4 regions of the Chryseobacterium cupriresistens genome follow, and region 2 is predicted to be linked to each of the others. Evidence: riboswitches for the same ligand, from Rfam matches in the RefSeq annotation. Region 2 holds a riboswitch; each other region holds the start of a gene.
The links. A riboswitch is a leader RNA that binds a small molecule or an ion and turns the genes downstream of it on or off. The one in region 2 is predicted to bind cobalamin.
Positions count from the first base shown of each region.

Region 1: another riboswitch for cobalamin. It lies ahead of ACLI50_RS16425 (TonB-dependent receptor plug domain-containing protein); the one in region 2 lies ahead of ACLI50_RS08810 (TonB-dependent receptor plug domain-containing protein).
Region 3: another riboswitch for cobalamin. It lies ahead of ACLI50_RS12830 (acyl-CoA thioesterase); the one in region 2 lies ahead of ACLI50_RS08810 (TonB-dependent receptor plug domain-containing protein).
Region 4: another riboswitch for cobalamin. It lies ahead of metE (5-methyltetrahydropteroyltriglutamate--homocysteine S-methyltransferase); the one in region 2 lies ahead of ACLI50_RS08810 (TonB-dependent receptor plug domain-containing protein).

Region 1 is NZ_JBKKJT010000005.1:441,530-444,665, reverse strand. It holds gene ACLI50_RS16425 (TonB-dependent receptor plug domain-containing protein) at 1-1,426, opposite strand, end outside; cobalamin riboswitch at 1,536-1,720, opposite strand; gene ACLI50_RS16420 (transporter) at 1,813-2,760, opposite strand; gene ACLI50_RS16415 (cytochrome-c peroxidase) at 2,773-3,136, opposite strand, start outside.
Region 2 is NZ_JBKKJT010000002.1:792,280-795,415, reverse strand. It holds gene ACLI50_RS08810 (TonB-dependent receptor plug domain-containing protein) at 1-1,655, opposite strand, end outside; cobalamin riboswitch at 1,687-1,864, opposite strand; gene ACLI50_RS08805 (T9SS type A sorting domain-containing protein) at 2,002-3,136, opposite strand, start outside.
Region 3 is NZ_JBKKJT010000004.1:118,811-121,946, reverse strand. It holds gene ACLI50_RS12840 (ATP-binding cassette domain-containing protein) at 1-530, shown strand, start outside; gene ACLI50_RS12835 (hypothetical protein) at 561-1,361, shown strand; cobalamin riboswitch at 1,396-1,576, shown strand; gene ACLI50_RS12830 (acyl-CoA thioesterase) at 1,693-2,076, shown strand; gene ACLI50_RS12825 (HD domain-containing protein) at 2,134-2,724, opposite strand; gene ACLI50_RS12820 (XAC2610-related protein) at 2,726-3,136, opposite strand, start outside.
Region 4 is NZ_JBKKJT010000003.1:724,639-727,774, forward strand. It holds gene ACLI50_RS12130 (hypothetical protein) at 1-225, shown strand, start outside; gene ACLI50_RS12135 (Lrp/AsnC family transcriptional regulator) at 309-770, opposite strand; cobalamin riboswitch at 966-1,152, shown strand; gene metE (5-methyltetrahydropteroyltriglutamate--homocysteine S-methyltransferase) at 1,332-3,136, shown strand, end outside.

The DNA of each region.
Region 1 (3,136 bases), on a different contig from region 2:
TGAATTCCGGTTTCAGGTAGGTATTTCCGATATTGGTATAATACAAATCATTGAAGGTTGGAAGTCTGAAAATTCTTTTATAGAAAGCCCTTAGAGTAAGCTCCGGAATTTTTTCCGGCTGATAGCTCATAAACACCGCAGGTGTCCACTCTCTGGCATCTCCCGGTCTTTTATTTTTTCTTACTTCTTCAAAAGTAAAGGTTCCTAAAAGGCTTCCCATAATTTTGAATCTGTTCCACTGATAGGTTGTTGCCAATGCTACCAATGTAGTGTAGCGGGTAGGATAAGAAAAATTATCCAGATTGGCATCCAGGTTATTATACTGAAAATCTCCACTCAGGCTGACATCCCAATTGGGAGTGATTGAGTAAATATTGGAAGAGGAAAGATAAAGTTCCCTTTGGATATAGGTGTTATCGGTATAAATAATAGACTGCGAACGAACTGTGTCCATGAAATGGGTATAATCGTAAGCAAATTTTGCCTTAAGCTGTGTTTCAAATTTCGGGAACAGTTTTTTTCTCAGATTAGCCTGTACAAAATAATTCTCATCGGAAAGTCTCGCTCCTCTTCCTTCAAAGCGCCCGTTAACAATGGGTGCCGGCATTCCGCGGTTTGAAATATAACCATAGCCACGGATATTCCAGCTTCCGTTATTTAAAGTTCCGTTGAGAGAAGTTTCAAAACGTTTTGCTTTGATATCTGAGTCCTGTCTTTTTGCAATGGTATCATAGGCCTGTTGCCCATCAGGGTATTTCTTCGCATACCGAAATCTGTAAATTCCGTCACTCTGCATAAATTCGCCACTGAAGCTGGCAGAAACCTTGTCTGAAATCTTCTGTTCCAACCGGAATGAAGGATTAAAGAGATCAATAGAAGCACTTTTGGCTCTTACCACAAGGTTTGTTTTTCTATTCCCTTTAAACACAGGTGTTTTAGGCTGTAAATAAATGGATCCTGAAGAACCGAAATCTTTTGCCGGCTGAAAAATTTCACTTTTCTGTCCGTTATACAACGATATTTCTTCCAGATCATCCAAAGAGTACCTTCCCAGATCCACCAGTCCGTTTTGCGCATTTCCTAATTGAATTCCATCATAAAAAACCCCTACATGCTGGCTTCCCATGCTTCGGATGTTGATGGTTTTCAAACCACCCAATCCTCCGTAATCTTTAATCTGAACGCCTGAAAAATATCGCAGTGCATCTGCAACGGAATGACTGTTTAGTCTTTCCAACTGTTCTCCCTGCAGCGTTTGTGCCGGAAGGATTTCTTTAAAATTCTTTTTATAAAGATTGATTCCTTTAATGGTCTCTTCCTGAAGACTGTCTTTTTTCTTAGTTTGGGAAAACACAAGTTGAGATGTTAACACTAATATTGTGAAAACAGCTTTATGAATTGCAGAAGTAGTTAGTTTTGCTGTCATTAGCTCATTTAGGATAATGAAGACGCTAATGGGTATAAGAATACAACGACAAAGCACAGCTGTCACTGCACAGAATCATTGATGTCCTAAGCTTTATTCCACGAAAGCGTCAAACGATTATTGTCTGGCAGGTCTTCTGACTTACTCCATTTTTGAAATCCTTCCCATTAAAAAACAGTGGATATATTCTTCAAAAACTTTGGTGCGGAGCTTACAGCAGCGGGTCTGTCCCGGATTTTCACCGGATTCCCTTTTAAGAGCTTTTTACGGCTCACCAAATTCCGGCAAAGATAAATAATTATTCCTAATCCCCAACTAAAATCATGATTTATAAACAATTAAAGCTCCCGAAGGAGCTTTAACATGATTTCAATAAGGGTTTCGCTTTAAATGCCAATATTCAGGAAAACACTGAATCTTGATTGAGCTTCAATATCTCCTCCCGCCAGATGCGTGTACATGGGAAGCATAAGTTCACTTCCCAGGCTCAGCTTTTTGTAAGAGGCTTCAAATCCCAGTTTTCCGTACAAAGCGCTACCAGCAGTATTCGGCAGTGCCTCATCAAACTGTTTGTTCTGAGCGTAGACTTCACCCTGAACTCCAGTTTTTACAGAGAATATAGATTTTTCATTTCCTGCAACCTGATAAAAACCTGTTGCTGCATAGTTCCATTGGTTTCCAAAACGGTAATTTTTCCTGTTCTCTGTTTTAATGGTGTAATCTGTATTGACCAGTACGGCTACTTTATTTTTCTGAAATTTATAATTCAAAGCCGCCTGATAATCCCAGCTTCCGGTTCCCAGCTGAAAGCTTGGGTTGACACCGGATGCTCCTTTTTCATCAAACTTGCCAAGTGGAATTTTCACTCCCAAACCTCCACTCAGATGATGAAAATTATCTTTAGAGCTCATCAGCTGGTAAATTCCCATCAGGTTTAAATCTCCTATTCCATTGATTCTGATATCTCCCTGCATCGTTTTCTTTTCATGGAAATGGAAGGGCAGACTTACATAAACACTTAGTTTTTTAGTCAGTGGAATCTTCCCCCAAAGCTGCAGGGTATTGAAATACTGATCCTGCGTGAGGTCTTTTACAAATAAGTTTTCCTTGGCTTTGTAATGCTGGGCAAAGTACTTGATTCCGATAAACTGTGGATTCAGCAAAGATTCAAAGCCGGAAGATCCATTTCCTGCAGCACAGCCGCACGCATCACAATCATCATCAAAATCGAATCTGTTAAGCGTTTCGGGAGCAACATAAGCACTGTCTCTGATGGTTTTTGCCTGATACTGATTCAACAGGATCAAACTTACTATCAATATAATCTTCTTCATGTTTTTTATAAATTATTCTGCAAATTTTGGATTGGATATAAAACTTTTATCCGATAATGTTTTCAGGAACGCAATGATGGATTGTTTTTCCTGGCTGTTCATAGCAATTCCTATGTGACCATTCTGTTTAAGCTGTGGATCAAGATTAACATTATCTTCCACCTGATCCGAATAGAAATTAAGTACCGCCTCTAAGGTGTAAAATCTTCCGTCATGCATATAAGGTGCGGTATATTCCACATTTCTTAAACTGGGAACACGGAATTTCATCCAGTCGATCTGGTTAAGAGTAACTCTGTATCGTCCGGCATCTTTGAACTCCGTATTGTAATACAGTCCTGTATTTCTGAAACTCTCATCGGTAAATAATTCGCCA
Region 2 (3,136 bases):
GATCTCTTTTCATCACTTGTGGTGTAGGTAACACCGTTCAGCTGTCCCTGTGCATAAAACCTGAAGAAACCATATTCGTAATCTATACCGGCATTTCCCCTGTGCATGGGAACGTAAGGTCTCTGCATCTTCGTTTCTTTATCGATAGCTTTTGCATAATAGTATGCTGCATTGGCTCTGAATTTATGATTTCCCCACTGCTTGCTGAAAGACAACAGGGATTCCAGCCCGTAAGATTCGGATTTATTGACATTGTATGCCTGCCAGTATCCCATAGCCGTTGGAAGCCATACAATAAGATCTGTGATGTTCATATAGTAGGGAGACAGAGTAAGTTTGAAATCTCCCACTTTGAACTCATTGGTCATATCCACCTGAGTAGAGGTTTCCGGTCTCAGATCTTTATTTCCTCCCGGTTCATAATAAATATCATTAAATGAAGGATATCTGAAGTTTTTGGATACGTTAATACTCAGATCATACCATTTTGCGGCGTTCCATTTTCCGGAGAATGAATACATAAAAGGAGACTTTACATCTTCTACAAAATCTTTTTTGAATCCTCCTTCAAAACGCAGATCTTTTGTTGCAAAATACCGCAATAATCCTGAAACAGAACCTATATTCCTGCTGACATTGGATATTCCGCTCTCGTACCCTTCTCCTTTATTAATCTGAAATTCTCCGATGATATTAAAATTCCATTTTGAATTCAGGAAATAATTAAAATCATTTTTAAAGATATAATTTTTCCCGGTTCCTCCACTGGATTTAGGTTGGTTTAACGAACCGAAATACTGAAAATTCTCTTCCGTATAGGCTGCTTTAAGGGAATTACTGAACTTCGCTTTGTTCCAGTCCCAAGAAAGAAGACTTCTTACACTTTGAGTTGTATATTTTGTTTTTGTTCCCGTTTCCTCATATACAGGATAATGCTGTGAAGAATCAAAAAACTGGCTTTGCCACGAAACCTTATGATCGTTTGTAATTTTATAGGATGCTCCTACATTGAACGTCGTATTGTAATAATTCCCGTTTCTGTTGATGTAATTCAGATCGCTTACCTTATAATCATTTTCACTTACAGAATAATTTCCGGAGGCTTTAAAACTGAACTTATCATTGCTGTAAGAACCTTTTACAAAGTTATTATAGGTATTAAAGGAAGCCACTTCAGAGAATAAAGAACCATGGAAGCCTTTATTAAAATCAAGAGTATTATTCAGGTGAATACTTCCCCCGATGGCACCACTTCCGTACACTACACTTCCTCCACCCGCTTTGATACCGATCTGATCATAGCCGAACAAAGCAATATTATTGATATCTCCCTGGCCTAAAAAATTAGAATTGATATTAATTCCGTTCCATACGAATGCAGTCTGCTGGGCAGTTGTTCCTCTGAAAGAAGGCGAAGAAACAGCACCACGGCCATTTTCTTTAATGAAAACCTGCGACTGAAACCTCAGAAGCTCCGAAAGATTACCGGAGTTTTTTTCAGCATCTTCTGCTGTAATTGTTTTTACGGGATGAAAAAGTTTCACCCTGTTCATCTGGTTGTCGAAGACATAAATAGTGTCAATAGTTTTCTCTTGTCCAAAAAGAAAACACCCATAAGATGAAAAAAGCAGTACTAAAGATCTTTTTATATCCATACTTTTTTACTTTTCCTCCGAAAGCAATATGTTTTTAATTATAATCCTGGCAGGTCTCCTGACTTTCGCATTCTGCTCCTTCCCGTTTTTACACAGTGGCGTTTTGCAGAAACTTGTGTTGCGATTTACAGTTGCGGGGACAGTCCGGGAGTTACACCCGATTCCCTTTTCATTCCAAAATACTGGAAACCAAAATTTTTGCAAAGATAGTTTTTTATATGTATTTGCCAAAAACCAGACTTTTCTATACAAAATATGCTATCCTTTTGTTATATACACAAAAAAGAACGGCCGCTTTCAATATTGAAAACAGCCATTCATCCCACTACTTTACTATTTATATATGTTACTTTTTAATAAATTTATAAGACTCCTGTTGTACTCCTTTTACGGAATATTGTAAAATATAATCTCCTTTTGACAGGGATGAAACATCAATCTGTCCTTCTACAGTATCCAATGATTTTACCTTTTGTCCAACCATATTATAAATTTCTGCTTTCTCTATTTTTCCTTTTCCTTTAAAATACAGGATGTCAGCCACTGGATTAGGATAGATACTTGTATTGTTTTTCTCTTTCACAGCATCACTCACCGATAAAAATTCAGAAGTATCCAGGTAAAAAGCAATCATCTGCCCTGAAGCATTCGTCCCTGACCCGGCAATTTTCTTTCCGTCCTGTGAAATCGCAAGAGGAAGTCCCATTGTTACTCCATTAGTGGCAATTCCTAAAGATGCCACATAATCATTCAGGTTAATTCTCCCGGCGGCAGAGGTCCAGATAAAGCCTTCTCCTGACATGGGAGGAGCCCCAAATGCTCTGTAATACCCGATCACTTTTTTCCCATCAGCAGAAATCCCGGTGGCACCTCCTTTGAAGCTGAAAGAAGCATTAGGATGCGTTATATAAGTAAGCCCGCTCACAGCATTCCATACATAAGGATTAGGATTTGCCGAACCTATTATTGTATTTCCGTCAGCAGAAATTCCTCCTGCTTCTCCTACATGATTCCCATTATTATCTGTAATAAAACTTTCCACTCCATCCTGCCATTTTGCTCCGCTTCTTGTTCCGGTTGATTCATCCTGCCAGCCTACGATCACTGTTCCTGCTGCATTGATTGCATTTGCTCTGGAGCTGCGTCCTGGAACTATACTTCCCAGATCTACCACGCCGTTTACTTCGTCCCATTTCACAGCATGTGCATTCGCTGCGGTGAGAAAACCAAGACCAACAATAGTATTTCCATCAGTCGACATTCCCCAGGTAGAGCTTACGCTGCCATCCCATCCTGTAGGTACAAGCCCGCCTCTGTTTACCCATGTGGCCGTAGCGACATCATAAGTAGATATTTCATTGAATCCTGTTGCGGCATTGGTAACCGACGACGATATTTTGGTTCCGTCATTCGAAACAATGGTTCTGCCTGCAGCCGGATATCCGTTTGTTATAGAACCTATCTGTACGAGTCCTCCTGCA
Region 3 (3,136 bases), on a different contig from region 2:
TATTAAAAATTATTTTTGGAACTGTCAGCAGTGATACCCAGTTTATAAGATACAATGACAAAGTTCTGAAAAGCATTTCCGATAGAAAAAACAGAATTGCTTACCTGCCACAGGATATTTTCTTACCGAAGTACAATACCATTAAAACCTTCATTCCTCTTTTTTGCAATAAGAAAAGTACAGATCTATTATTGACTTCAGATCTGATCCGTCCTTTTTTGTCAGAAAAACCTAAAAATCTTTCCAGAGGTGAGCAGAGAATCATTGAAGCTTTAATGATAATTTATTCTGAAGCTGATTTTGTTTTACTGGACGAACCTTTCCATAGTCTTTCTCCGAAAATTTCTGCAGCATTGAAAGCTGCAATCATTGAACAGTCTGCGTATAAGGGATTCATTATTTCTGATCATAATTATCAGGAAGTTCTTGATATTTCACACCAAATATTTCTTCTGCGTGAAGGCTACCTGAAACAAATACAAGATTTAAAAGAACTGCAGCGGTATAATTATCTTCCGAAAAGCATTTAATTTATATATTTGAGGGATTAAAAAATTTTCATGATGACTTTCATAAATAAAGCATTCTATTTATCCGCTTTCAGTATTTTATCTATTGCTTTTGTAAAAGGACAGACTAAAGTTCCTTTTGGAGTGGTAAAAGCTGAGGAAGGATATGCCAACGTACGCGTACATAAAGACGACTACCGAAAAATTGTAGATAAGATCCGTATGCGCAAAGGTGATGTATTTGTTTATGTAAAGCCGGCTCCGGGAGAAACGGAATGGATCTGGATCAAATATCCCGAAAAACAGGATGACGACAAACCTTTTGTGCGTTATGAAACTCTGGATAAAGAAGGAATGGTGAATAAAGGACGTATTGCCTATGTAGACCAGCTTCCCGCCTATACTCCATCCAAATCTAAAAACGGAAGATCTTTGATTTTTACCGACAATTCCGATCCTAAAATCCCTACTGCCCAAAGAAGCAAAGTAGTGATTGATATTTACCCTTCCAATGCAGGTTACCGTAAAAAGGAAAAAGATGCAGATGGAAAAATTCTTACGATTGATAAAGTAAAACCATGGGGAATTGGTAATGACCTTCCGGAAGGAATGACCGAAATCAAATCCATCAGAGTGCAGCAGCCCGGAAGAGGCTCTGTTTTTGTAAGGGAAGCCATCAAAAACATGTTCCAGCCTACCATGGATTTTGAGAACATTGGAGTAACTTCTCTCGACAATGATAATATTTTCCTTTATATGATCAATGGTTCAGGGGAAAACAGATATACAACACTCTGGACAATTAAGAAGGGAAGAGTAATCAGCCAGATTATTTATCATAATCCGGAATAAATTCATTATTTTTGCATTCGAAAAGTTTTTACGCTTATTCATCACAGAAATTGGTTCTGCATCACTGCAGATTAAAAGGGAACCGTGTGAAAATCACGGACTGTCGCGCAACTGTAAAGTAACTGAAGTCTTTATCAAAGATCCACTGTGCGAGGCATGGGAAGGAGATAAATGATGTTACAAGTCAGGAGACCTGCCTTTTTCTTAAACATGTAACTTTCGCGATTTGAAGTTGTATTGATCTGATGGATTGTTTCAGGAATTCTATAAGTTCCTGTCATTATTCTGTTGTTTTAGTATCCTTTCATTTCGCTTTAATTAATAATGATATATGACTACAGAAGAAAGAATTGAAGCATCCGAAACCAGAATCTTTAAAGCGGTTTTCCCAAACACAACCAATCATTACGATACCCTTTTTGGAGGTACTGCCATGCAGCTGATGGACGAAGTAGCTTTTATCACCGCAACCCGTTTTGCCAGAAAAAGAGTGGTAACCGTGAGCAGTGATAAAATCGATTTCAAAAAACCTATTCCTGCCGGAACTATTGTGGAACTGATCGGCAAAGTTTCCTACGTGGGAAAAACCAGTATGAAGGTGAATGTTGAAATTTACACTGAACAGATGTACTCCTATGAAAGAGAAAAAGCTATTGTAGGTGATTTTACTTTTGTAGCCATCGACGAATTCAAGAAACCAATCCAGATACTATAAATTATAAAGCTTCGGGCGGCCTTTGGCCGCCCGAAGCTTTAAATATTTTCATTGACATTATTTCAATACCTTTTCTGTTTCCAGACTTCTGTTCAATAAAAGTTCAAAAGCCTCTCCCATTTCGTCTGATGCTCTGCTGATTGCATTTTCAAGCATATTCCGGATCTGTCTTTCCGTCACTCCGGCTTCTGTCCAGCTCTTTCCTGTAGTATGGGAATTTAAAATAAACGGCATAATTCTATCGATTCCACAGGCAAAAATAGCATCCGGTGTTTTCTCTTCCTCAAACTCCAGCCACAGGTTAAAAAATTCTGTACGTAAAGGCTCATCCAGAATTCCAAAGATCTTTTGGGCTGAAGCTTTCTCTCTTTCAAACTTTCCGACCATAGCTTTTTCATCAAAAATAAAAGTGTCTCCGGCTTCTATTTCCACAAGATCATGAATGGAAAGCATTCTTATCACTCTTAGCAAATCAATATCAGCTCGGTTTTTAGCATATGGATAAAGGATCTGGGCAAGAATAATGATCTGCCAGGAATGTTCAGCCGTATTCTCTCTTCGGGAATCGTCTGCATTATAATTTCTTCGTTGTACATTTTTAAGCGCATCTACTGCCAGAATAAAATCTATCTCTTTCTGAATTTTCATCTTACTTTTTATTTCTGTTATATTGATCTGACGGATATACCTTTGTTCTGGTAATCCATTTATTATTGATCTTTTCTTTCGTTATGACCTTTACCTGATCCTCATTGGTCATATCCTCCTCTTTTTCCAGCACTCTCTCCAGCCCTTTGTTCGGAATAACGGCATATTCTGTTGTAAAAATCCTGCAACAACCGGACTTACCGTAGGAAATAAGACGCTTTCGTTTAGCATCTGTTTCAAAAAAATCAAAACCGTTTGAGCCCAGGTCTGTAAGTTCTTCACTTTTTACAAATGCCATTCTTGTAGTATTGAATACATAAACATCATAAGAAGCCGAACTGTAATTTCCCATATTTCCGTTTCTTATCGCTACATCTTCGGTGCCGTCAAAATTAAAATCATCTACAATTAC
Region 4 (3,136 bases), on a different contig from region 2:
CCTTTTGGTCTTGTTCTGAATAAAAGTACATTACAGGACAGTAAAACGAAGTTCGGTAAGTACAATGCCAAAATACAAAAATCGGGAGCAGACAGTGAATTTCCTGGAGGGTCAAAACTGGTTTTTAAAAAAGGCAAACATTATACAACATTGCTTTTCGACAGTAAGAACCTGTTAAAATCAATAGGTTTAACAACAGAACTTAGGGATCCGGCTGCCAATTAAGTACTAAAAAACAAAACAATAATAGTATCCGTCATTATTGACGGATTTTTTTATCCTCAGACGGCGTTAACTTTAAAAGAAATCTATATCGTCAGTCCATGGTTGTTTTTCACCTCAGCCATCACAAAAGTACTGTGCGTGCTGCCGATAGAATCTACGGATCCCAGCTTGTTAAATACAAAATCCTGATAATGCTTCATATCCCGCACCTGAACTTTCAGAAGGAAATCAAAATCTCCGGAAATATTGTAACATTCGGCAACTTCTTCAATTTCTAAAATTTCTTTTACAAAATCATACCCCACAGACCGGTCGTGAATTTTAAGTTTGATCTGGCAGAAAACCGTAAATCCGCGGTTCAGTTTTTCAGCATCAAGAACTGCCGCATATCTTTTAATAAAACCTTCCTGTTCAAGCCTTTTTACCCTTTCAAAAACCGGTGAAGTAGAAAGGTTCACTTCTTTAGCAAGTTCTTTAACGGTGAGTTTGGCGTTTTTCTGGAGGAGCCTGAGCAGCTGTACATCCTTATCATCGAGTTGTTCCACAGAATATTATTCTTTTAATTAATTAAAACAGTCAAATGTACAGAATTATATGCTTTTATTTTTACTTTTTGAAGTTTAATTTGCTTAATTATTTGTTTTCAATTGTGGTTTTATTCTGTATTACTAATTTTACACAAAATTAAAAGCTTTTACTGACAACCTTTGTTAAAGGTAAAAGTATAGTTCTTTACAGATACTTCATCAAACAGGAAAGGTTTTACTTAAGGTATATTAATAGGGAATCGTGTGAAAATCACGAGCTGTCGCGCAACTGTAAGTAAACACACCAAAAGTTTTTGTCCTTGCAGCTCCACTGCCAAAAGCGGGAAGGATGACGGAAACTGTTACAAGTCAGGAGACCTGCCTTTACTGAATTGACAATGCTTTCGCGGTCTGAAGCTTTGGGGTCATATAGATGATATATCAGATTCGGGTATTTTCCTTTGTAAAGGAAATTACGCTGTCTGCCATGTCATGACTTTCCTGAAAATTCTTCCGATAAAACATTACGAAGCCTTTTAAAGAACTTTCCCAATAAGTTTAATTAAAAAGTTTAAAAAAATGCAAACTCACATTCTTGGCTATCCGCGTATTGGTAGCAAAAGAGAACTCAAAAAAGCCTGCGAGCAGTACTGGTCAGGTAAAATCCTTTTGGAAGAACTTCTGAATACCGGAAGAACTATCTGTAACCAAAACTGGAATATCCAGAAAGAAGCAGGGATAGACCTTATCCCGTGTAATGATTTTTCATACTATGATCAGGTATTGGATATGAGCCTTGTCGTAGGTGCTATTCCAACACGGTATCATGAAGTGGTGCTTAAAAAAAACAATACTGAGCTGGATCTTTATTTTGCAATGGCAAGAGGATATCAGAAAGACGGATTGGATATCACTGCCATGGAAATGACCAAGTGGTTCGATACCAACTATCACTACATCGTTCCGGAATTTTATAAAAATCAACAGTTTAAGCTCAGTTCAGATAAGATTTTCAATGAATTTGCCGGAGCAAAACAAGCGGGAATCAATGCAAAACCGGTGATTATCGGACTGGTTTCTTATCTGTTATTAGGAAAAGAAAAAGAAGAGGGATTTGATAAGCTGAATTTGGCAGTAAATCTTCTTCCAGTCTATACCGAGATTTTAACCAAACTTCAGGATCAGGGTGCGGAATGGATTCAGTTTGATGAACCTTTTCTGGCGTTGGATTTAACAGAAAAAGCCAAAGAAACTTACCTTTCTGTGTATGCTGAAATCAGAAAACGTTTTCCGAAACTGAAATTTATCGTTGCCACTTATTTTGACGGATTAAAAGATAATGCATCAATTGCTGTTTCCCTTCCGGTGAATACATTGCATGTTGATCTGGTTAGAAATCCTGAGCAGCTGGATGATATTCTGAATGTTATTCCGGACAGTTTAAACCTTTCATTAGGACTGGTTGACGGTAGAAATATCTGGAAAAATGATTATGAAAAATCCTTGTCTTTCATCAGAAAAGCGGTTGAAAAATTAGGATCTGAAAGAATTTTCATTGCACCATCATGTTCATTGCTTCATTCACCCTGTGACCTGGATTTTGAAACCAGTCTTAACCCGGAAATTAAAAACTGGCTGGCTTTTGCAAAACAAAAAGTAAAGGAAGTCGTAACGCTTAAACAACTGGCTTCCGGAACGGAAAATGAACAGATTTTTGAAGCATTTGAAGAAAATAAAAAAGCAATTGAGAGTAGAACAACTTCTTCTCTTATCCATAATGATCAGGTAAAACAAAGAGCCGATGCTGTTACAGAAAAAGATGCTCAGAGAATAAACACCTTCAAAATCCGTAAAAAAGAGCAACAGGAAGTATTGCAGCTTCCTTTGTTCCCCACCACTACGATCGGATCATTCCCGCAAACCGCAGAAGTGAGAAGCTGGAGAGCAAAATTCAAAAAAGGAGAACTTACTGCGGAACAATATGATATCTTACTGAAAGAGGAAACGCAGAGAACAATCCGCTGGCAGGAAGACATCGGAATTGATGTATTGGTTCATGGAGAATTTGAACGAAACGACATGGTGGAATATTTCGGAGAACAGCTGGAAGGATTTGTATTCACCCAAAACGGTTGGGTACAAAGTTACGGAAGCCGTTGTGTAAAACCCCCTGTGATCTTCGGTGATGTTTCCCGCCCGACTCCGATGACGGTGTACTGGTCTCAATATGCCCAATCTCAGACTGAAAAATGGGTAAAAGGAATGTTGACAGGTCCGGTTACGATTTTACAGTGGTCTTTTGTACGTGATGATCAGCCTCGTTCAGAAACTTGTAAGCAGATTGCTTTGGCAATCCGTGATGAGGTAGTGGACCTGGAAAAAGC